3 regions of the Pseudomonas sp. AK-TSAG1-1 genome follow, and region 1 is predicted to be linked to each of the others. Evidence: predicted binding sites of a transcription regulator. Region 1 holds the regulator's gene; each other region holds the start of a gene.
What was found. The regulator sigma-54, encoded in region 1, starts transcription at its own class of promoters, with help from an activator protein. The targets are predictions, from matches to a motif close to ANTGGCATNNANNTTGCTNT.
Positions count from the first base shown of each region.

Region 2: the regulator sigma-54 is predicted to act here: its motif matches at 1,823-1,842, upstream of flgB (flagellar basal body rod protein FlgB).
Region 3: the regulator sigma-54 is predicted to act here: its motif matches at 2,438-2,457, upstream of AC1UK9_RS09410 (circularly permuted type 2 ATP-grasp protein).

Region 1 covers NZ_CM165965.1:1,070,735-1,077,511, forward strand. Annotated here, with positions in the region: gene AC1UK9_RS04750 (hypothetical protein) at 1-16, shown strand, start outside; gene AC1UK9_RS04755 (superoxide dismutase) at 18-629, shown strand; gene AC1UK9_RS04760 (ZIP family metal transporter) at 660-1,553, shown strand; gene AC1UK9_RS04765 (HPr family phosphocarrier protein) at 1,592-1,867, opposite strand; gene rapZ (RNase adapter RapZ) at 1,883-2,740, opposite strand; gene ptsN (PTS IIA-like nitrogen regulatory protein PtsN) at 2,743-3,207, opposite strand; gene hpf (ribosome hibernation-promoting factor, HPF/YfiA family) at 3,220-3,528, opposite strand; gene AC1UK9_RS04785 (RNA polymerase factor sigma-54) at 3,602-5,095, opposite strand; gene lptB (LPS export ABC transporter ATP-binding protein) at 5,284-6,009, opposite strand; gene lptA (lipopolysaccharide transport periplasmic protein LptA) at 6,009-6,554, opposite strand; gene lptC (LPS export ABC transporter periplasmic protein LptC) at 6,541-6,777, opposite strand, start outside.
Region 2 covers NZ_CM165965.1:4,625,261-4,632,037, forward strand. Annotated here, with positions in the region: gene flgE (flagellar hook protein FlgE) at 1-153, opposite strand, end outside; gene flgD (flagellar hook assembly protein FlgD) at 184-912, opposite strand; gene flgC (flagellar basal body rod protein FlgC) at 928-1,371, opposite strand; gene flgB (flagellar basal body rod protein FlgB) at 1,375-1,782, opposite strand; gene cheR (protein-glutamate O-methyltransferase CheR) at 2,157-2,984, opposite strand; gene AC1UK9_RS20840 (chemotaxis protein CheV) at 3,031-3,963, opposite strand; gene flgA (flagellar basal body P-ring formation chaperone FlgA) at 4,046-4,807, shown strand; gene flgM (flagellar biosynthesis anti-sigma factor FlgM) at 4,967-5,293, shown strand; gene AC1UK9_RS20855 (flagella synthesis protein FlgN) at 5,342-5,809, shown strand; gene AC1UK9_RS20860 (flagellar brake protein) at 5,902-6,648, shown strand; gene AC1UK9_RS20865 (MFS transporter) at 6,764-6,777, opposite strand, start outside.
Region 3 covers NZ_CM165965.1:2,036,658-2,043,434, forward strand. Annotated here, with positions in the region: gene speE (polyamine aminopropyltransferase) at 113-988, shown strand; gene AC1UK9_RS09400 (hypothetical protein) at 1,223-1,456, shown strand; gene AC1UK9_RS09405 (ribonuclease E inhibitor RraB) at 1,667-2,014, shown strand; gene AC1UK9_RS09410 (circularly permuted type 2 ATP-grasp protein) at 2,490-3,899, shown strand; gene AC1UK9_RS09415 (alpha-E domain-containing protein) at 3,912-4,862, shown strand; gene AC1UK9_RS09420 (transglutaminase family protein) at 4,859-5,662, shown strand; gene AC1UK9_RS09425 (c-type cytochrome) at 5,775-6,596, opposite strand.

The sequences.
Region 1 (6,777 bases):
TCATGGAGTCCACTGAAATGGCTTTTACCTTGCCCGCCTTGCCGTACGCCTATGACGCCCTGGAACCGCATATCGATGCGCAGACCATGGAGATCCACTACACCAAGCATCACCAGACTTACATCAATAACCTCAACGCCGCAGTAGAAGGCACTGAATACGCCGAGTGGCCGGTGGAAAAACTGGTCGCCAGCGTTCAGCAATTGCCGGAAAAACTCCGTGCAGCGGTGATCAATCAGGGCGGCGGTCACGCCAATCACTCGTTGTTCTGGGAAGTCATGGTGCCAAGCGGCGGCGGTAAGCCCGATGGCGCACTGGCCAAGGCCATCGATGAACAACTGGGTGGTCTGGACAGTTTCAAAGAGGCGTTCACCAAAGCCGCGCTGACCCGTTTCGGCAGTGGCTGGGCCTGGCTCAGCGTGACCCCGGAGAAAAAACTGATCGTGGAAAGCAGCGGCAACCAGGACAGCCCGTTGATGAACGGCAATACGCCGATTCTCGGTCTCGATGTCTGGGAACACGCCTACTACCTGCGTTACCAGAACCGTCGTCCGGAATACATCAATGCGTTCTACAACGTGATCAATTGGCCTGAAGTCGCTGCGCGCTACAAAGCCGCACTGGTTTAAGTCTTCTATAAAAACAATCCAAGGCTGGCTATGGGCACTGAAACACTGGCGATCGGAAGTGGGCGTATGTTTCGTTATGCGGTGGGGTCGCTCTTGCTGTTGGCGGGCATGACCTTGCTGGTCGCTCACGGACTGCAATGGCTGGATCTGGAGCCGAGGCTTTCCCGGGCGTTGCAAGGCGGGGCGATCTGCGCACTCGGCACGGCGCTCGGTGCGGTGCCGGTACTGGTGATCCGGCGGATGCCGCAGATGCTCAGCGATACCCTGCTGGGGTTTGGCGCCGGGGTGATGCTGGCCGCGACGGCGTTTTCGCTGATCGTGCCGGGCATTGCCGCCGCGCAAAGCCTGGGCATGACCCCGTGGGGCGCCAGTGGTCTTATCTGCCTGGGCATCATGCTCGGTGCGTTCGGCCTTTACCTGGTGGATTTGCAGTTGTCCGGCGCTTCACCGGAAACGCTTGTTGGCTCCGTTGAACACCCGGTAATTCCACCGCGAATCTGGCTGTTCGTCTTCGCAATCATTGCTCACAACATTCCGGAGGGCATGGCAGTCGGTGTCTCCGCTGGTGGTGGCATGCCGGATGCCGACAGTCTCGCCATGGGCATTGCCTTGCAGGATGTGCCGGAAGGTCTGGTGATTGCGCTGGTGCTGGCTGGCGCAGGGATGTCACGGATCAGGGCGTTTTTGATCGGTGCGGCGTCGGGTCTGGTCGAGCCGGTGTTTGCACTGCTGTGTGCGTGGCTGGTCAGTCTGGCAGAGCTGCTACTGCCGTTGGGACTGGCGCTGGCGGCGGGGGCGATGTTGCTGGTGGTGACTCATGAGGTGATCCCCGAGTCGCGACGCAATGGTCACGACAAGCTCGCCAGTCTTGGCTTGCTGATCGGTTTCTGTCTGATGATGGTGATGGATACGGCGCTGGGCTGAAGGATGAGAGAGGGAGCAGGCTCCCTCGACACACTGAATCAACCACCTTCGTCGAAGTAGTTGTTGATCAACGCCACCAGTGCATCCAGCGCTTCCTGCTCCTGATGGCCTTCAGTACTCAGATAGATTTTCGTGCCCTTGCCGGCGGCGAGCATCATCATCGCCATGATGCTTTTGCCATCCACCGTGGTTTCAGGGGTGCGACCCACTCTGATGGTGCAATCCGGGTACTGGCCCGCCACGCCAACGAACTTGGCCGACGCGCGGGCATGCAAGCCCAGTTTGTTGATGATTTCGATTTCCAGAGCAGGCATCGCGGTGTGAATCCTTTAAGTGAGGTCGCGGTGGCGAACCTGGACGTTCTTCAGGGTTTTCTGCAGGGCCTGACCCAGGCGTTCAGTCAGGTAAACGGAGCGGTGATGCCCGCCGGTGCAGCCAATGGCAATGGTGACGTAGGCACGGTTACTCGCGGCGAAGCGCGGTAGCCATTTATTCAGATAGCCGTAGATGTCCTGAAACATCTCCTCGACTTCGGGCTGCGCCGCCAGGTAATCGGCGACCGGTGCATCGAGACCCGATTGCGCGCGAAGTTCCGGCTTCCAGTACGGGTTGGGCAGGCAGCGTACGTCGAACACCAGATCGGCATCCACCGGCATGCCGCGCTTGAAGCCGAACGACTCGACCAGAAAGGCTGTGCCCGGCTCCGGTTGGTTCAGCAGGCGCAGCTTGATGGTGTCGCGCAGCTGGTACAGATTCAGGTTGGTGGTGTTGACCTTGAGGTCGGCCAGGTCGGCAATCGGACCGAGCAGGGCGGTTTCGTCATTGATGGCTTCGGCCAGCGAGCGATTGGCAGTGCTCAGTGGGTGGCGCCGACGGGTTTCCGAGAAACGCTTGAGCAGGGTTTCCTCATCGGCATCCAGATAGAGCACATCGCACTGGATGTGGCGGCTGCGGACTTCTTCCAACAGCTCCGGGAAGCGCGACAGATGGCTCGGCAGGTTGCGGGCATCGATCGAGACGGCCACCAGCGGCTGGGCCAGTTCGGTGTGAATCAGGGCGCGCTCGGCCAATTCAGGCAACAGGCCGGCCGGCAGGTTGTCGATGCAGTAGTAGCCGTTGTCCTCAAGGACATCCAGGGCGGTACTTTTACCCGAGCCGGAGCGGCCGCTGACGATGATCAAACGCATGATTAGTGACCGTTCTGCTCGCTCAGGACGACCTGATACAAGGCTTCGTTACTCGGTGCGCTACGCAGTTTTTCGCGCACTTCCTTGCGATCGAGCATGCTGGCGATCTGGCGCAGTAATTCCAGGTGAGCATCGGTGGCTGCTTCCGGGACCAGCAGAACAAACAGCAGGTCAACCGGTGCGCCGTCGATTGCATCGAAATCGATGGGGGCATCAAGGTGCATCAATGCGCTGATAGGCGCTTCGCAGCCTTTGAGGCGACAGTGGGGAATGGCGATGCCGTTGCCGAAACCGGTGGAGCCGAGTTTCTCACGGGCGATCAGCGCTTCGAAGACGTCCTGCATCTCCAGATCCGGCACTTCGCGGGCGATCAGGTTGGCAATCTGTTCGAGGGCTTTCTTTTTACTGCCGCCCGGCACGTTCACCAGGGAACGGCCGGGGGTCAGGATACTTTCAAGTCGGATCATGGGTTGGGGGTGTTAACGACCTGTTGCGCCCTGAAGGAGGCTCTGGGTCTTTTCCTTATGCTTTTTGAGTTGGCGATCCAGCTTGTCGGTCAGTGAGTCGATCGCAGCGTACATGTCGGTATCTTCTGCGTTGGCGACCACTTCGCTGCCGGGAATATGCAAGGTGGCTTCGATTTTCTGCTTCAGCTTTTCGACGCACATCGTGACTTGCACGTTGGTGATCTTGTCGAAATGGCGCTCCAATCGTTCGAGTTTCTCGTTGATGTAGGTGCGCAGCGGTTCGGTCACTTCCAGTTGGTGTCCACTGATGTTGACTTGCATACAGCTTCTCCTTCGTTGCCAGTGCATAAAGCGGCAGGCTGAATAGCCTGCCACTGGAACGCTGTAACGTGGCTTACATCAACCGCTTGCGTTCGCTCGAAGGCGCGATCCCGAGGGATTCACGGTACTTGGCGACGGTGCGGCGAGCCACCTGAATGCCTTGTGCCTCCAGTAAACCAGCGATCTTGCTGTCACTCAACGGCTTTTTCTGATTTTCCGCTGCAACCAGTTTTTTGATGATCGCGCGGATCGCTGTAGACGAGCATTCGCCGCCTTCGGAGGTGCTGACGTGGCTGGAGAAAAAGTATTTCAGTTCATAAATACCGCGCGGGGTATGCATGAATTTCTGGGTGGTGACCCGGGAAATCGTCGATTCGTGCATACCCACCGCCTCGGCGATGTCGTGCAGGACCAGCGGCTTCATGGCTTCGTCGCCGTATTCCAGGAAGCCGCGCTGATGCTCGACGATCTGGGTGGCGACCTTCATCAGGGTTTCGTTGCGGCTTTGCAGGCTCTTGATGAACCAGCGCGCTTCCTGCAACTGATTGCGCATGAAGGTGTTGTCGGCGCTGGTGTCGGCACGGCGCACGAAGCCGGCGTACTGGGCGTTGACCCGCAGGCGTGGCACCGATTCCTGGTTCAGCTCGACCAGCCAGCGTTCGTTGTCCTTGCGCACGATGACATCGGGCACCACGTACTCGGCTTCGGTCGATTCGATTTGTGAACCCGGGCGTGGGTTGAGGCTCTGTACCAGTTCGATGACCTGGCGCAGTTCATCTTCCTTGAGCTTCATGCGCCGCATCAACTGGCTGTAGTCGCGACTGCCGAGCAGATCGATGTAATCGCTGACCAGACGCTTGGCTTCGTTCAGCCACGGGGTCTTGGCTGGTAGCTGGCGCAGTTGCAGCAGCAGGCATTCGCCGAGGTTGCGGGCGCCGATGCCGGCCGGTTCGAACTGCTGGATGCGGTGCAGCACGGCCTCGATCTCGTCCAGCTCGATGTCGAGCTCCGGATCAAAGGCGTCGAGAATTTCTTCAAGGGTTTCGTCGAGGTAGCCCTGATTATTGATGCAGTCGATCAGGGTCACGGCGATCAGGCGGTCGGTGTCGGACATCGGCGCCAGGTTCAATTGCCACAGCAGATGGCTTTGCAGGCTTTCCCCGGCGGAAGTGCGGGTGGTGAAGTCCCACTCGTCATCATCGCTGCTGGGCAGGCTGCTGGCGCTGGTCTGGTAGACGTCTTCCCAGGCGGTGTCGACGGGCAATTCGTTAGGGATGCGCTCGTTCCATTCGCCATCTTCCAGGTTGTCCACCGTCGGTGCGGTTTCCTGATAGGAGGGTTCCTGAATCTCGGTGTTGGGCTTTTGTTCGGCGTTGTCGGCCAAAGGATCGGAGTTGTCGAAGTCGTCGCCTTCTTCCTGGCGTTCGAGCATCGGATTGGATTCCAGGGCCTCCTGGATTTCCTGTTGCAGGTCCAGGGTCGACAATTGGAGCAGGCGGATGGCCTGTTGCAGCTGCGGTGTCATCGTCAGCTGCTGGCCCATTCTCAAGACTAGCGATGGTTTCATGGCAGGGGCTTAACACCTTATTCGCCGGCGCGCATGCGCCATCCACTACAGGGCGCCGGAGCGCCAAACTTAAGCAAATTATATGCCTGAAACTGTCGTGTTTGCCTAGAGCGCTGTAACAATAAAAGCGTATAAAACTTCGCTTCAACGTTACAGCACTCGGACGGCTGGCCGAATGCGATTGCGCTTTAGAGGCGGAACTCGTGGCCCAGGTACACTTCCTTGACCAGATCGTTGGCCAGGATGGTCGCGGCGTCACCTTCGGCGATCAGTTGACCGTCGTTGACGATGTAGGCGGTTTCGCAGATATCCAGGGTCTCACGCACGTTGTGATCGGTGATCAGTACACCGATGCCCTTGGCCTTGAGGTGGTGGATGATCTGCTTGATGTCGCCGACCGAGATCGGGTCGACACCGGCGAACGGTTCGTCGAGCAGGATGAATTTCGGTGCGGTGGCCAAGGCACGGGCGATTTCCACCCGGCGGCGCTCACCACCGGACAGGCTCATGCCCAGGTTGTCGCGAATGTGGCTGATGTGGAATTCCTGCAGCAGGCTTTCCAGCTCCTTGCGACGACCGGCCTTGTCGAGTTCCGTGCGGGTCTCGAGGATGGCCATGATGTTGTCGGCCACCGACAGTTTGCGGAAGATCGACGCTTCTTGCGGCAGATAGCCGATACCGGCCTTGGCGCGGCCGTGCATTGGCTGGTGGCTGACGTCCAGATCATCGATCAGCACGCGGCCCTGATCGGCCTGCACCAGGCCGACGATCATGTAGAAGCAGGTGGTCTTGCCGGCGCCGTTCGGGCCGAGCAGGCCGACGATCTGGCCGCTGTCGATCGACAGGCTGACGTCACGCACGACCTGGCGGCTTTTATAGGCCTTGGCCAGGTGCTGAGCTTTCAGAGTTGCCATTACTGGGTCTTCTCGTCGGTTTTCTTCTTCGGCTGGATCACCATGTCGATGCGCGGACGCGTTTCGGTGACTTTATTGCCGGTAGCGCGACCGGCGCTGGCCAGTTTTCTCACCGTGTCGTAAACGATTTTCTCGCCTTGGGTGGTGTTGTTGTCCTTGTCGACAACCTTGGCCTTGTCGATCAGCACGACGCGGTTTTGCGCGGCGTGGTACTGGATCGTCACGCCCCAGCCCTGTACAGGCTTGGTATCGCCCTGGGTCTGCAGTTGCTCGAAGTAGGCAAGGTTGCCCACCGACGTCACGACGTCGATGTCACCGGTCGGGGTGCGGGTGATGGTCACCGTGTTGCCTTTAACGATCATCGAACCCTGGGTGATGATCACGTCACCTTTATAGGTGGCGATGCCATTCTTGTCGTCCAGTTGGGCGTCGTCGGCCTGAATGCGGATAGGTTGCTGCTGATCGTTCGGCAGAGCCCAGGCGCTCACGCTTCCCAGTGCTGCGCCCAGACTGAGCAAAATAGGGAGGGTTTTAACGAGCCTCATACTGTCCTCTTACGTTCGATTGCAGGTGTATCCTGCTTTCCTTCAAATACGCCTTCATTCCCACGCCAGTCGATACACCGCCAGCACCGTCGATTCTAACGGGTTGCTCGGTCTGCGCATATTGCTGCTGAGGGAACACCGTCATGCGTGTGCTGGTGATCAGGGTGTCGCGGTTCTTTTCATCGGTGCGCTTGATGCGTACCGAGTCGATCAGTTCTACCTG
Region 2 (6,777 bases), 2.7 Mb from region 1:
GCCAGTACCCAAGCGAGTTGCCGAATAAACGTCTTCGAATTCCGCACGGGACGATTTGAAACCGGCGGTCGCGACGTTGGCGATGTTGTTACCGGTCACGTCCAGTTGTTTGTTGGCTGCATAGAGACCGCTAAGGCCGATATTGAAAGACATATTCCACTCCTTTGTGCCGGTTAGTCGGCTCTATATACCAATGGTTTGTACTTTGGACAGGGCGACGGAGCCCTTGCCGGACAGGTTGAGCATCAGCTCGCCACCGGTCTGGCTGATGGTCACGCTGTTGACGGTGGCCGGCAGATAGGTGGCCAGATCCGTCGCGGTGCCGTTGATCGGCGCGTTGGCCTTGAAGGTGTAAGTACCCACGGGCACCAGATTGCCGGACGAGTCCTTGCCGTCCCAAGTGAAGCTGGCGCTGCCGGCTGCGCGGCTGCCCAGATCAATGGTGCGCACAGTTGCGCCGGTGCTGTCGGTGATCGTCACGGTGCCGCCGGCAATCGACGAAGGCACGGTCGCCGAACCGGTCAGGCCTTTGCTCGGGTCGTCGAGCTGCGCGGTATTGGTCTGCACGATCACGTTGCGACCCACCAGCGACGACGCCTGCAACGCCTGCGACGAGTTGTAGTTGCCGGCCAGCGAGCTGACCGTGCTGTTGAGGGTGGTAATGCCCTCAAGGCTGCTGAACTGCGCCAACTGCGCAACGAATGCGCTGTTGTCCTGCGGATCGAGCGGGTTCTGGTTTTTCAGCTGGGTCACCAGCAATTGCAAGAACGCATCCTTGCCCAGAGCCTGGCCGCCGGTGGAACTGTTAGTCGCTGAAGTAATGCCATCCACTGTTGATCCACTGGTCTTTTTCGACGAGTTGGACAGCAGATCCTTCATGCTTATGGTGTTGCTGGTATCGGAAACACTCATCGCAGTCGTCCCTTATTACTGACCGAGGGTCAGTACCTTCTGCATCATGGTCTTGGCGGTGTTCATCATTTCGGCGTTGGTCTGGAACGACCGGCTCGCGGAAATCATGTCAGCCATTTCTTCCACCACGTTGACGTTCGGGTAGTAGACGTAGCCTTTGGCGTCAGCGGCCGGATGGTTCGGCTCGTAGCGCGCTTCAAGGTTGCTCTGGTCTTCGACCACGCCGAGCACCTGTACGCCCTGGCCCGCGGCGTCCTGGCTCTGGAACAGCGAGTTGCTGCCGCTGTTCTGACCGCCCTGGAACATGGTGGCGAACACCGGGTGACGGGCGCGATAGGTCTGGTCGATGCTCGAGGAGACGGTTTCGGCGTTGGCGATGTTCGAAGCCACGGTGTTCAGACGCGTGGTTTGTGCGCTCATGCCGCTGCCGGCAATGTTGAAAACGCTGGACAGGGACATGGATTACTCTCCGCGCAGGGCTGACACCAGCCCTTTGAATTTGCTGTTGAGCAGGGTGAAGCTGGCCTGGAAGCCGACGGCGTTTTCCGCGTAGTTGGACTGTTCCAGCTGAGCGTCCACGGTGTTCTGGTCGATCGAAGGCTGCATCGGCGTGCGATACATCAGCGACTCGTCGCCATTGCCCAGGCCTTCAGCTTCGATGTGACGGCTGTTGGTCATGTTCAGGGCGATGGTGCCGTTGGCGTTCTTCTGGCTCTGTGCTTCGAGCACTTTGGAGAAGTCCAGATCCCGAGCCTTGTAGTTCGGGGTATCGGCGTTGGCGATGTTGTTGGCCAGGACTTCAGCACGCTGGGCGCGGAAGCCCAGTGCTTTTTCGTGAATGCCGAGCGCTTTATCGAAGCTGATGCTCATGTCGGGAACCTTCGGGTGACCGGTTTTTCGTATCTGAGCTTTAGCAAGCGCCGTGCCAAACAGAAAAACCCCCATAAACCGGGGCTTTGCGAGCAATCGGCAACGCGGCAATGCCAGAAAAGCGGCAACCGGTTTCCGCTGGCTGCCGCTTTTCTGCCGCTTGCCCTCCCCTCTCACCCACACCACAGACCCACTGTGGGAGCGGGCTTGCTCGCGAAAGCGTCGAGTCAGTCGATATCTGTTTTTCTGACACACCGCATTCGCGAGCAGGCTCGCTCCCACAGGGGCTTGTGGTGATTGGGGATTAAACGCCGGGCACAAAAAAACGGGAGGCCTTTGAGGGCCTCCCGTTTTTTTTGTATTGCCGCCGCCAATCACTTGGCCTGGTAAATGATCCCCGGGCTGCACTGGACCATCTGGTAATGATCCGGCAAACCGTTCAGCGCTTCGGAGGCGCCAAGGAACAGATACCCGCCAGGCTTGAGCGTGCCGTGAATGCGCAACAGGATGTCTTTCTTCACCTCGGCGGAGAAGTAGATCAGCACGTTGCGGCAGAACACGATGTCGAACTTGCCCAGCGCTGCATAGCTGTCGAGCAGGTTGAACGAACGGAATTCCACCCGGTTCTTGATCGGCGCCTTGATCACCCAGCGCCCCGGCCCTTTCGGGTCGAAGTAACGCTGCAGTCGATCGGCGGACAAACCGCGACCGATTGCCAGGCTGTCGTACTCGCCGGTCTTGCAGTTGGTCAGCATGCTGCCGGACAAGTCCGTGGCAACGATCTGCACGCCCATCTTCAACTGGCCGAGGTTGCTCCGCTCGAACTCATCGATCGACATCGACAGCGAATACGGTTCCTGCCCCGACGAGCATGCCGCCGACCAGATCCGCAGACGCTGGTTGGGACTGGCCTTGATCGCTTCAGGCAGCACCTTGTTCTTCAAGACTTCAAACGGATAGGTGTCACGAAACCACAGGGTTTCGTTGGTCGTCATGGCATCGACCACCTGCTCGCGCAAACCGCTGCGCGGCTGGGTCTGGATGCGCTGTACCAGCTCACCCAGGGACTTGATGCCTTGCTGCTCCATCAGTTTGTTGAGACGGCTCGAGACCAGGTACTGCTTGTTTTCACCGAGCAAAATGCCACAGGCTTTTTCCAGGAAGACCCGGAACTGTTCGAAATCCAAATTACCCGTAGACAATGATGCCGCCTCTTAAATCGTGTTGACCGCCAGGGGCAGAAGGCCCCTAGCTGATATCTGCTGCTTTGATCCGGTCGACTACCCGGGATGCCAGGTCATCAGGACGGAATTTGGCCAGGAAGTCATCGGCACCGACTTTCTTGACCATCGCCTGATTGAATACCCCCGACAACGAAGTATGCAGGATGATATGAAGCTTTTGCATGCGCGGGTCGTTGCGGATTTCCGCCGTCAGGGTGTACCCGTCCATCTCCGGCATCTCGATGTCGGAAATCATCATCAGGAACTCGTCTTCCGGTTTCTTGCCCTCATCGACCAGCTTGCGCAGGTAATCCAGCGCCTGCTTGCCGTCGTTCAGCGCCACCACTTCGACACCGACCGTCTGCAGGCAACGCGTGACCTGCTTGCGTGCCACCGACGAGTCATCGACCGTCAGCACCCGCAGCGACAGCGCCTTGCTCTGGGTCTCGACATCGACCACGCCGACCGAAATCGCTTCCGGCGTCGGCGCAACTTCCGCCAGCACCTTCTCGACGTCGATGATTTCGACTAACTGATTGTCGACCCGAGTCACAGCCGTCAGGTAGTGATCGCGACCCGTGCCCTTGGGCGGCGGATGGATCTCCTCCCAGTTCATGTTGACGATGCGTTCCACCGAGCGGACCAGGAAACCCTGGGTCTTGGTGTTGTACTCCGTGATGATCACGAACGGGTTGTTCTTGTCTTTCAACGCACCCGAGCCGGTCGCCATTGCCAGATCAAGGATCGGAATGGTCGCCCCCCGGATATTCGCCACCCCGCACACGACAGGACTGGACTTGGGCATCAACGTCAGCGACGGGCATTGCAGCACTTCCCGCACCTTGAACACGTTGATTCCGTAGAGCTGCTGACCGTCGAGACGGAACAACAACAGCTCCAGGCGATTCTGCCCCACCAGTTGCGTGCGCTGGTTCACCGAATCCATTACACCAGCCATGCCCAGACTCCTACACCAACGCCAAGTGTTGTTGCGACGCACATTCATTGCTAAACGGCACGGCGCTTGCTTTTTAACTCGTATGAACGCTCAAACGACATTTTTCCGACGCCTGACCTCCCGCACCCGCAAAGCGCTGTGCGCGGTGTCCGCCGTCTGCTTCTTTTTCGCTGGCAGCCCTGCCGGTGCTGATACGGTTACCTTGCCTGACATGCTTATCGGCGTCACTCAGGGCTTTCTTGAGTTCACCGTAGAAGACTATCTGGCCACCAGTCAAACGGAAGGCCGCTACGAAATCGAGGTCAACCAGCTCGACCCGCGTATGCGCATGCCTATGTGCGACAAGGAATTGACAGCGTCGCTGGAGAGTCCGGCACGTCCGCTGGGCCGGGTAACGGTCAAGGTTCGCTGCGAGGGAAGCTCGCCGTGGACGGTGTTCGTGCCCGCTCAAGTCCGCCTGTTTCGCGAGATTGTCACCACTACCCGACCCCTCAAACGTGCCGGGATTATCGAACCGCAGGACGTGACCTTGCGTGAACGCGACGTCAGTCAGATCAATCAAGGTTTTTTGACGTCGGTGGATGAAGCCATCGGACAGAAATTGACCCGACCAACGGTAGCCGATCAGGTCATTACGCTGGTGCACCTGGAACAGGCAGAAGTGGTGCGCAAGGGTGATCAAGTGGTCATCATCGCCCGCAGCGGTACGCTCGCCGTGCGCATGCCCGGCGAGGCCCTGGCCAATGGCGGCCTGAAAGAACAGATTCGAGTGAAAAACCTCAACTCCAACCGAGTGATCAAGGCGCAAGTCATCGCGCCGGGCCAGGTGGAAGTGGCCATGTAAAACGCTCACGCAGAAAACTGGCGCCAGCCCCGTTGCTTCCCTAAACTGTGCCGCAGCAGGGCACGCTTCGGCGCAGACAGCTCATTGCAAATGAGCCTAAAGTTTTCCAGGGAATGGCCGAAAACATGGCAAGCGTCCAAATTCCCAGAGGTTTTTAACATGGTCATCGATTTCAGCCGTTTGAACAGCTCCTCGTCACTTACAGGCAGTACGCGTACCAGCGCGCCAAAGGAAAACGCCGAAACCGGCACCTCTGCACCGCTGAATACCCAGGCCGAAACGGCCAGTACCGCAAAAAGCGGGGAATCGGTACACCTCAGCAATGAGGCTCAACAGTTGCAGAAGGTCACTGACAAGCTGCGTGATCAGCCTGCCGTCGACAAAGCCCGTGTGGCCGAGTTGAAAGCAGCGATTGCCGATGGCAGCTACAAAGTCGACAGCAACCGTGTAGCCAGCAAACTGCTCAACTTCGAAGCCCAGCGCTAGGCTTTTGCCGGCGCCAGGCTTTTGGACGCTTAGAACCCAAGGCCAGCCATGCACGACACTAATTTATTGCAACTGATCACCGACGACTTTGCTCCAGCTCAACAATTGCTGGAGTTACTGCAAACCGAGTCCCTCGCCTTGCACGGTCGCGACATGCCCTTGCTCGAAGATATTCTGGCGCGCAAACAGGCATTGATCATTCTGCTTGAACAGCATGGCCGCAAGCGCAGTGAAATCCTTGCCAGCCTCAACCTGCCGCTCGACCGCCAGGGTCTGGAGCAACTGGCCAGCCAATCGAGCATTGGCGATCAGTTGCTGTCCCAGAGCGATGTACTGACCGACCTGATTGCCCAGTGCCAGGCCGCCAACGTCAAGAACGGCCAGTCGATCCAGATTCAGCAGGCCACCACGGCCAATCAGCTGAAAATCCTCACCGGGGGCGAGCCACCGGCGCTGTATGACGCCACTGGCACTTTCGCCAAACCCACCAAGCCGCGTACGCTCAGCCAGGCGTGAGCCATTCGATGTGCCTGCACTATCAACCCGCGAAACATGCTGGCAAAATGCTGGCTAGTCGTAGTCAAATTTTGTCTGGAGATTGAGAAAACGTGCCAAACGCCCTAAGCGCGGATGATACTCCGCAGCCACCAAAGGTGCTGACCACGCCCCTGGAAATCTCCAGCAACCTGCGCCAGCTGCAAGAAAGCCACGACCCGCTGATCATCACCTTCCATGAGCGCAGTCAGCGTTTCCAGAGCTACCTGATCAAGGTCGACCGCGAAACCGCAACCATCGCCCTGGACGAAATGATCCCGCGCGATGGCGAGCGCTTTCTGCTGGCGGGTGAACCCTTCAGGGTCGAAGGCTTCCACGAAGGCGTGCGCATTGCCTGGGAATGCACCGGCACGTTGAACATCGAAGAATCCGAAGGTGATCGCTTCTACACCGGCGAGTTGCCGACCGAAGTGGTTTACCACCAGCGCCGCAACGCCTTTCGTGCAGCGCTGAAGCTGACCGATCTGGTCAGCGTCGAACTCGGCGGCGAAAAACTCAAGGCGCCGATCAACGGCAAACTGCTGGATATTTCCGCCACCGGTTGCAAGCTGCGCTTTGAAGGCGACATCACCGACCGCCTGCAACTGGGCCAGGTCTATGACCGCCTGATCGCCGCCCCGTTGTTCGGCAATCAGCCGACCTCGGTCGAACTGCGTTATCTGCACTTCGAAGAAAAGCTCAACATTACCTTCGCCGGTCTGCGCTTCCACAACATCAGTGGACAGGCAGCGCGCAACGTCGAGCGTTTTGTCTATCAGTTGCAGCGTGAAGCACGCCGATTCGATAAAGACGATCTCTGATTCGAACGCAAAAAAGAAAGGGCAGTCCTTGGCGGGACTGCCCTTTTTTATTTCCAACCCGAATAGCAGCTTCTGTCATGGACACCTGTGGCGAGTGGAACGCCATCGGCGCCCGTTAAGGTCTGGCGC
Region 3 (6,777 bases), 970 kb from region 1:
TTGGCCGATGAACTGAGGTTCGACCTGTCATCTTCGGCAACGTAGAATGCGCGCCTTTCCCGGGTAATCGTCCCCACGATCAACGCCTGCGCATTCATCGGAGCACTTGACCATGACCGTCACCAAGACCAGCGAATACCTGGAAACCCTCTACGAAGGCTACGGCCAGCGTTTTCGCATGGAAAAACTGCTGCACGAAGTGCGCACCGAACACCAGCACCTGGTGATCTTCCAGAACCCGCGCATGGGCCGGGTAATGGCGCTGGACGGCGTGATCCAGACCACCGAAGCCGATGAATTCATCTACCACGAAATGCTCACCCATGTGCCGATCCTTGCCCATGGCACCGCCAAACGCGTACTGATCATCGGTGGCGGTGACGGCGGCATGCTGCGCGAAGTGACCAAGCACGCCGGCGTCGAGCACATCACCATGGTCGAGATCGACGGCACCGTGGTCGACATGTGCAAGGAGTTCCTGCCTGACCATTCCAAGGGCGCCTACGACGATCCACGGCTGAACCTGGTGATCGACGACGGCATGCGTTTCGTCGCCACCACTACTGAAAAGTTCGACGTGATCATCTCCGACTCCACCGATCCGATCGGCCCGGGCGAAGTGCTGTTCTCGGAAAACTTCTACCAGGCCTGCCACCGCTGCCTGAACGACGGCGGCATCCTGGTGACCCAGAACGGCACGCCGTTCATGCAGATCGATGAAGTCAAAACCACCGCCGGTCGCCTGCGCAGCCTGTTCCCGGACTGGCACTTCTATCAGGCGGCCGTGCCGACCTACATCGGTGGTTCGATGACCTTCGCCTGGGGGTCGACCAACCCGGCCTACCGCAAGCTGAGCCGTGAAACCCTGCAACAGCGCTTCATTGGCAGTGGCATCGTCACCCGCTACTACAACCCGGAAATCCACATCGGCGCATTCGCGCTGCCGCAGTACGTGCTGCAGGCGATCAACAAGCCAAGCAACGACTAAAAACCCTGCAAAACCCGTGTGGGAGCAGGCTTGCTCGCGAGGGCGTCCTGTTATTCGACATATTTGTTGAATGATCCAGCGCTTTCGCGAGCAAGCCCGCTCCCACAGAAGCTCGACGGCACAGTAGATGTATTTTTTTTCATGTTCGGCGGATGCAATCCTTTTGAACGATCAATCTCGCCAAAAGTCGAGATAGTAGTAAGCCCATTTGCGGGTTTGATCGAGGAGGCACCGATGCAAAAGTGGAAAGTCACTTTCGTGGACGATCATGGTGAAATTGTCGATGAGGTGTTCGAGCGCGCGGAATGCCCCAGTGATGACGAGGCCGCACGCCTGATCAAGGAACGGCTCCTGCCCGTGGCGGCCGAACTGGATATGAACGATCTGGAAGGCCGCACCGCCGATGCCGGGGTGAAAAGCCTGAAATCCCAGAACAGCATCGAAATCCGCAGCATCACCCCAATCTGAAATTCTTCTTGTCACCCGATACGCCAGGCCTTGGCAGCGCCTCTGTCTTGAGGCTACTCTGCAAGCGAGATCAGCGAACGAATCGCTAAGGTCTGGTCTTGTCAGCTACATGCTTGTTTCCCGCGTGCAACCACGTTGTCGCAGTACTTTGGCCAGAGGCCCGGGGCGGGAATACGGAAAGTCTATCCATCTATCCGAGGGGGACGATTCATGAGCACAGCCTATCAAGAAGACATCAGCAGCAATGTACTGCGCCGCATGAAAGAAGGCGGTTTCGACTTTTCCCGATTCCATCCCATCGAGTTCTACGCCATTTTCCCGGACGAGGAGCGGGCGCGCAGAGCAGCAGGCAAATTTCGCGGTGAATCCATCAATGCCCAGGTCAGTGCGCGCGACGATGGCGCCTGGTCGCTGGAATTGAGCAAAGTCATGTACGCAACCTATGACGACATCGGCGACTTCGAGCAAGGCTTCTCTGCCGTGGTCGAGCCGCTGGGCGGCATCATCGAAGGCTGGGGCGTGAAGCAGGAGGTGCGTAATCGCCATCGTCTGAACTGATCTCTGGTTTCAGGTATTGAGCAACGGCTGACCTTCGGGTCGGCCGTTGTCGTTTCTGGCCGCCGAACCACCCGTGGCAAAACCCTGAAACAAGAATCCCGGGCAAAAAAAAGCCACCGGAGAGGGTGGCTAAAGGGAAGACCGATAAGGAGAGGAAACCGGTCAGGGTTACGGCCTGCGGGGACTGCGCTGGCAGTCCGGATCAGTGAGGCTGAAGCCTTCAGCGGGGAAGTTTTCAGCGGATGCGCCGATTATCCGCAGCCCGGCGCAAGCAGTGAAATCAACTCTGACTATGCTGGTGATAGGCGACAGCACTGCGTCGCAATGAGGCGGGGGCGATCAGGTTGGGGCATTTGCCGCACAGCAATGGTGCGGTGTGGCTGGCGTGATTATCCAACCGATTGAAATCAAAGCGTTTATGCCGCTGGCACGGGCCTTGCGAAGGCCTGTAGGTCCGGGTGACAAGGAGTACGGCATGATCCGCACCTATTTTGATGAAATGTACGATGCCGGCGGCCAGGTCCGCCCGCATTACCGGGAGTTCGCCCGCTGGCTGGCCGACACGCCTGACGAGTTGCTGGCACAACGGCGACGCGAGGCCGATCTGCTGTTCCACCGGGCCGGCATCACTTTCACGCTCTATGGGGACGAGCAGGGCACCGAGCGCCTGATTCCTTTCGACACCATTCCGCGCAGCATTCCCGCCAGCGAGTGGCGGATCGTCGAGCGTGGCTGCATCCAGCGCGTCAAGGCGTTGAACATGTTCCTCGCCGACCTTTATCACGAGCAACGCATCATCAAGGCCGGGATCATCCCCGCCGAACAGGTGCTGGCCAACGAGCAGTACCAGTTGGCGATGCAGGGCCTGGACCTGCACCGCGATATCTATTCGCACATCTCCGGTGTCGATCTGGTGCGCGACGGCGACGGCACTTACTACGTGCTTGAAGACAACCTGCGCACTCCGAGCGGCGTGAGCTACATGCTCGAAGACCGCAAGATGATGATGCGCCTGTTCCCGGAGCTGTTCGCCGCGCAGCGCATCGCGCCCATCGACCATTATCCGAACCTGTTGCTCGACACCCTCAAAAGCTCAAGCCCGATCGACGACCCGAGCGTGGTGGTTCTGACGCCGGGGCGCTTCAACAGTGCATTCTTCGAACACGCGTTTCTGGCGCGGGAAATGGGCGTCGAACTGGTGGAGGGCGCGGACCTGTTCGTGCGTGACGACAAGGTCTTCATGCGCACCACCGACGGGCCGAAAGCGGTGGACGTGATCTATCGCCGTCTCGATGACGCGTTCCTCGACCCGCTGGCATTCCGCCCGGACTCGATGCTCGGCGTGCCAGGGCTGTTGTCGTCGTATCGTTCGGGCAACGTGGTGCTGGCCAACGCCATCGGTACCGGCGTGGCGGACGACAAATCGGTCTACCCGTTTGTCACCGAGATGATCCGTTTCTACCTCGACGAAGAACCGATCCTGAAGAACGTACCGACCTGGCAGTGCCGCAACCCCTCGGAACTTTCCCACGTGCTGGCCAATCTTCCGGATCTGGTGGTCAAGGAAACCCAGGGCTCCGGCGGTTACGGAATGCTCGTAGGGCCGGCGGCGACGACCGCGGAAATCGATGCGTTCCGCGAGCGGATCAAAGCCAAGCCCCACGCGTACATCGCGCAGCCGACGCTGTCGCTGTCGACCTGTCCGACCTTTGTCGAAAACGGCATTGCGCCGCGCCATATCGACCTGCGTCCGTTCGTTTTGTCCGGACGTGAAACCCGGGTTGTGCCCGGCGGTTTGACCCGTGTCGCCCTGCGTGAAGGCTCCCTGGTGGTGAACTCCTCCCAGGGCGGCGGAACCAAGGATACCTGGGTGGTCGAGGATTGAAGGAAGCTTGCCATGCTAAGTAGAACTGCCTCGGATCTGTACTGGATGTCGCGTTACCTGGAGCGGGCGGAAAACCTCGCACGGATGCTCGATGTCAGCTATTCGCTGTCGCTGATGCCGCAGGACGGTCGCGGCGACGGTCTGCACGAACTGGCCATGCCGTTGTTGATCACCGGTACCCTCGACGATTACCTGGAGCGCCACGGTGAGCTGCACGCCGAGCGCCTGCTGCACTTTTTCGCCCTCGATGCGGCCAACCCGGCGAGCATCTACAGCTGCCTGGGCGCAGCGCGGGCCAGTGCACATGCGGTGCGCGGGCGGATCACCGCGGACATGTGGGAAAACATCAACGCAACGTGGCTGGAGATTCGCGGGATCGCCGAGCAGGGCCTCGGCCGTTACGGCATGAGCCGTTTCTGCGAGTGGATCAAGGAACGCTCGCACCTGTTTCGTGGTGCGTCCTACGGCACCATCATGCGCAACGATGCGTTCCGCTTCATTCGCCTCGGCACCTTCATCGAGCGCGCGGACAACACGTTGCGACTGCTCGACGCGCGCTATGAAATGGCCGGCGATCAGGCCGAAGCCGTCAGTGACGGCACTGCCCACGCCTATTACCAGTGGAGTGCGCTGCTGAGGGCTCTTTCATCGTTCGAGGCCTACACCGAGATCTACCGTGATGCCCCCGGTGCCCGGCATGTCGCCGAACTGCTGCTGTTGCGCGCCGATGTGCCGCGCTCGTTGCGGGCCTGCACCGAGGAAATCGACCAGATCCTCGCCCAGCTACCTGGGGCGAACGGCCGTCCGGCGCAGCGCCTGGCCGCTGAAATGGACGCGCGTCTGCGTTACACCGGGATCAACGAAATCCTTGCCGAAGGCCTGCACGCCTGGCTCACCGAATTCATCCCGCTGGTGCGCCAGCTGGGCAACGCCATTCACAGTTCATACCTGGAGGCTGCATGAGACTTTCCATAAGCCACGAGACCACCTATCACTATGAAGATCAGGTGCGGGCGAGCATCCAGTATCTGCGCCTGACCCCGCACGACAGCGAGCGTCAGCACGTGTTGAGCTGGCAGCTCGACCTGCCGCGTCCGGTGCGCGCCCAGCTCGATCCGTTCGGCAACATCCTGCATGTGCTGACCATGGACGAGCCGCACGAAGCGATCATCATCGGTGCGCGCGGCCAGGTCGACATCGACGAGTTGCGCGAAGCCGAACACGAGAGTCAGTCGGCGCTGCCGTTCCTGCGCTTCACCCGCCTGACCGAGGCCGACGAGGCGTTGCGGGCGTTTGCCGACAAATCCTGCAAGCAGCGACGGGATCGCACCGCGCTGATTGATCTGATGCACGGCTTGAACCAGCACATGACTTACACGCCGGGCTCCACCGAAGTCGATACCAGCGCGGCCGAAGCCTTCGCCGGGCGTGCTGGAGTTTGCCAGGATCACACCCATGCCTTCCTGGCCTGCGCGCGCAGCCTGGGGATCCCGTCACGCTACGTCTCGGGTTATCTGTACAGCGAAGATTGCGAGCATCTGGCCAGCCATGCGTGGGCTGAAGCGTGGCTCGATGACGCCTGGTACAGCTTTGACGTGACCAACGAACTGGCCCGGCCAGAGCGGCATTTGAAACTGGCGGTGGGCCTGGATTACCTGGATGCCTGCCCGGTACGCGGCATGCGTCGAGGCGGGGGGAGCGAGCAGATGCATGCGAAGGTGTTTGTCTCGCCGACGCCGGTTATCTCCGTGCAACAGCAATAACGCATATCCCCTGTAGGAGTGAGCCTGCTCGCGATCGAGGTATGTCAGTCAGACCATTTTTGACTGACCCACCGCGATCGCGAGCAGGCTCACTCCTACAAGGGGATAGTGTTCAGGGCTTAACCTTGCGCCCAGCCATGTGCTGCAAATAGCCAACCAGCATCTGCAAATCCCCCTCCGGCAACACCTCTACCGAAAACCCCGGCATCTTCGCTTGTGGCCACTGACGCAGACTCTGCGGATCGCGAATGTAGCGCTTGAGGAAGTCCGTGCCGAAATACTCGGTCGGGTTATACGGAATGTTCAGATCCGGCCCGAACTGCGCATCGCCCGCGCCGTTCAGGCGGTGGCAGGCCAGGCAGTTTTTCTGAAACAGCGCAAAACCCTGATTCACCGGGTCATCGGTTTTCAGTTTGGAATCCGGCAACAGGGCAGGGAAGCGCTCGGCCACTGGCGCCATGCGCTTGATGCTCGCCACTTCGAACGGCCATTGCTCGGGACTGATGTTGCCGGCTTGCGGGTCGGTCCACACCAGATAGAACGGCCCTGCACTGTGTTTGCCCTCGGACAGCGGTGGCCACGGCTGCGCCGGGTCCTCGATCGCCAGCCACGCCCGTGCGCCCTTGCTGTTGAGCAGCGGTGCAGCGCTCAGCTCGGCGGCAAATCCGTCCAGCGCCACCGCCTGCAAGTGATCGTCCGGTTTTATGCCGGTGAGCAGCGCCGCCACAGGTACGACGCGATAAGTCATGTCCTTTTTGTAGGACACATCATTTTTTATGGTGAGGGTTTGCGCCTGCGGATGCTTTAGCAGTTCCGCGGTCTGCCAGGTGCGGCTGGTGGCGCCCAGTTGTAAATCCAGCTGTGCGGCAGACAAAGGCATGCTCAGTAGCAAGGCCCAGAACACAATAAGCGTTTTCAAGAGATCGCCGTCCATGTCGTGCAAGTGCGCAAAGGTTGGCACAGCCACGCTGGCCCGGGTAGCGGGCCAGTCACATTTTATGTGGCGATAACGGGCGCCTGCCGCTTGAGTCAGCCAATGACCTTGGTGAGGTTGGGCAAAATCAACAACAGCGTCGTGGCGAAAAGAATGAGCCCTGCTTGACGTACTTTCGGTT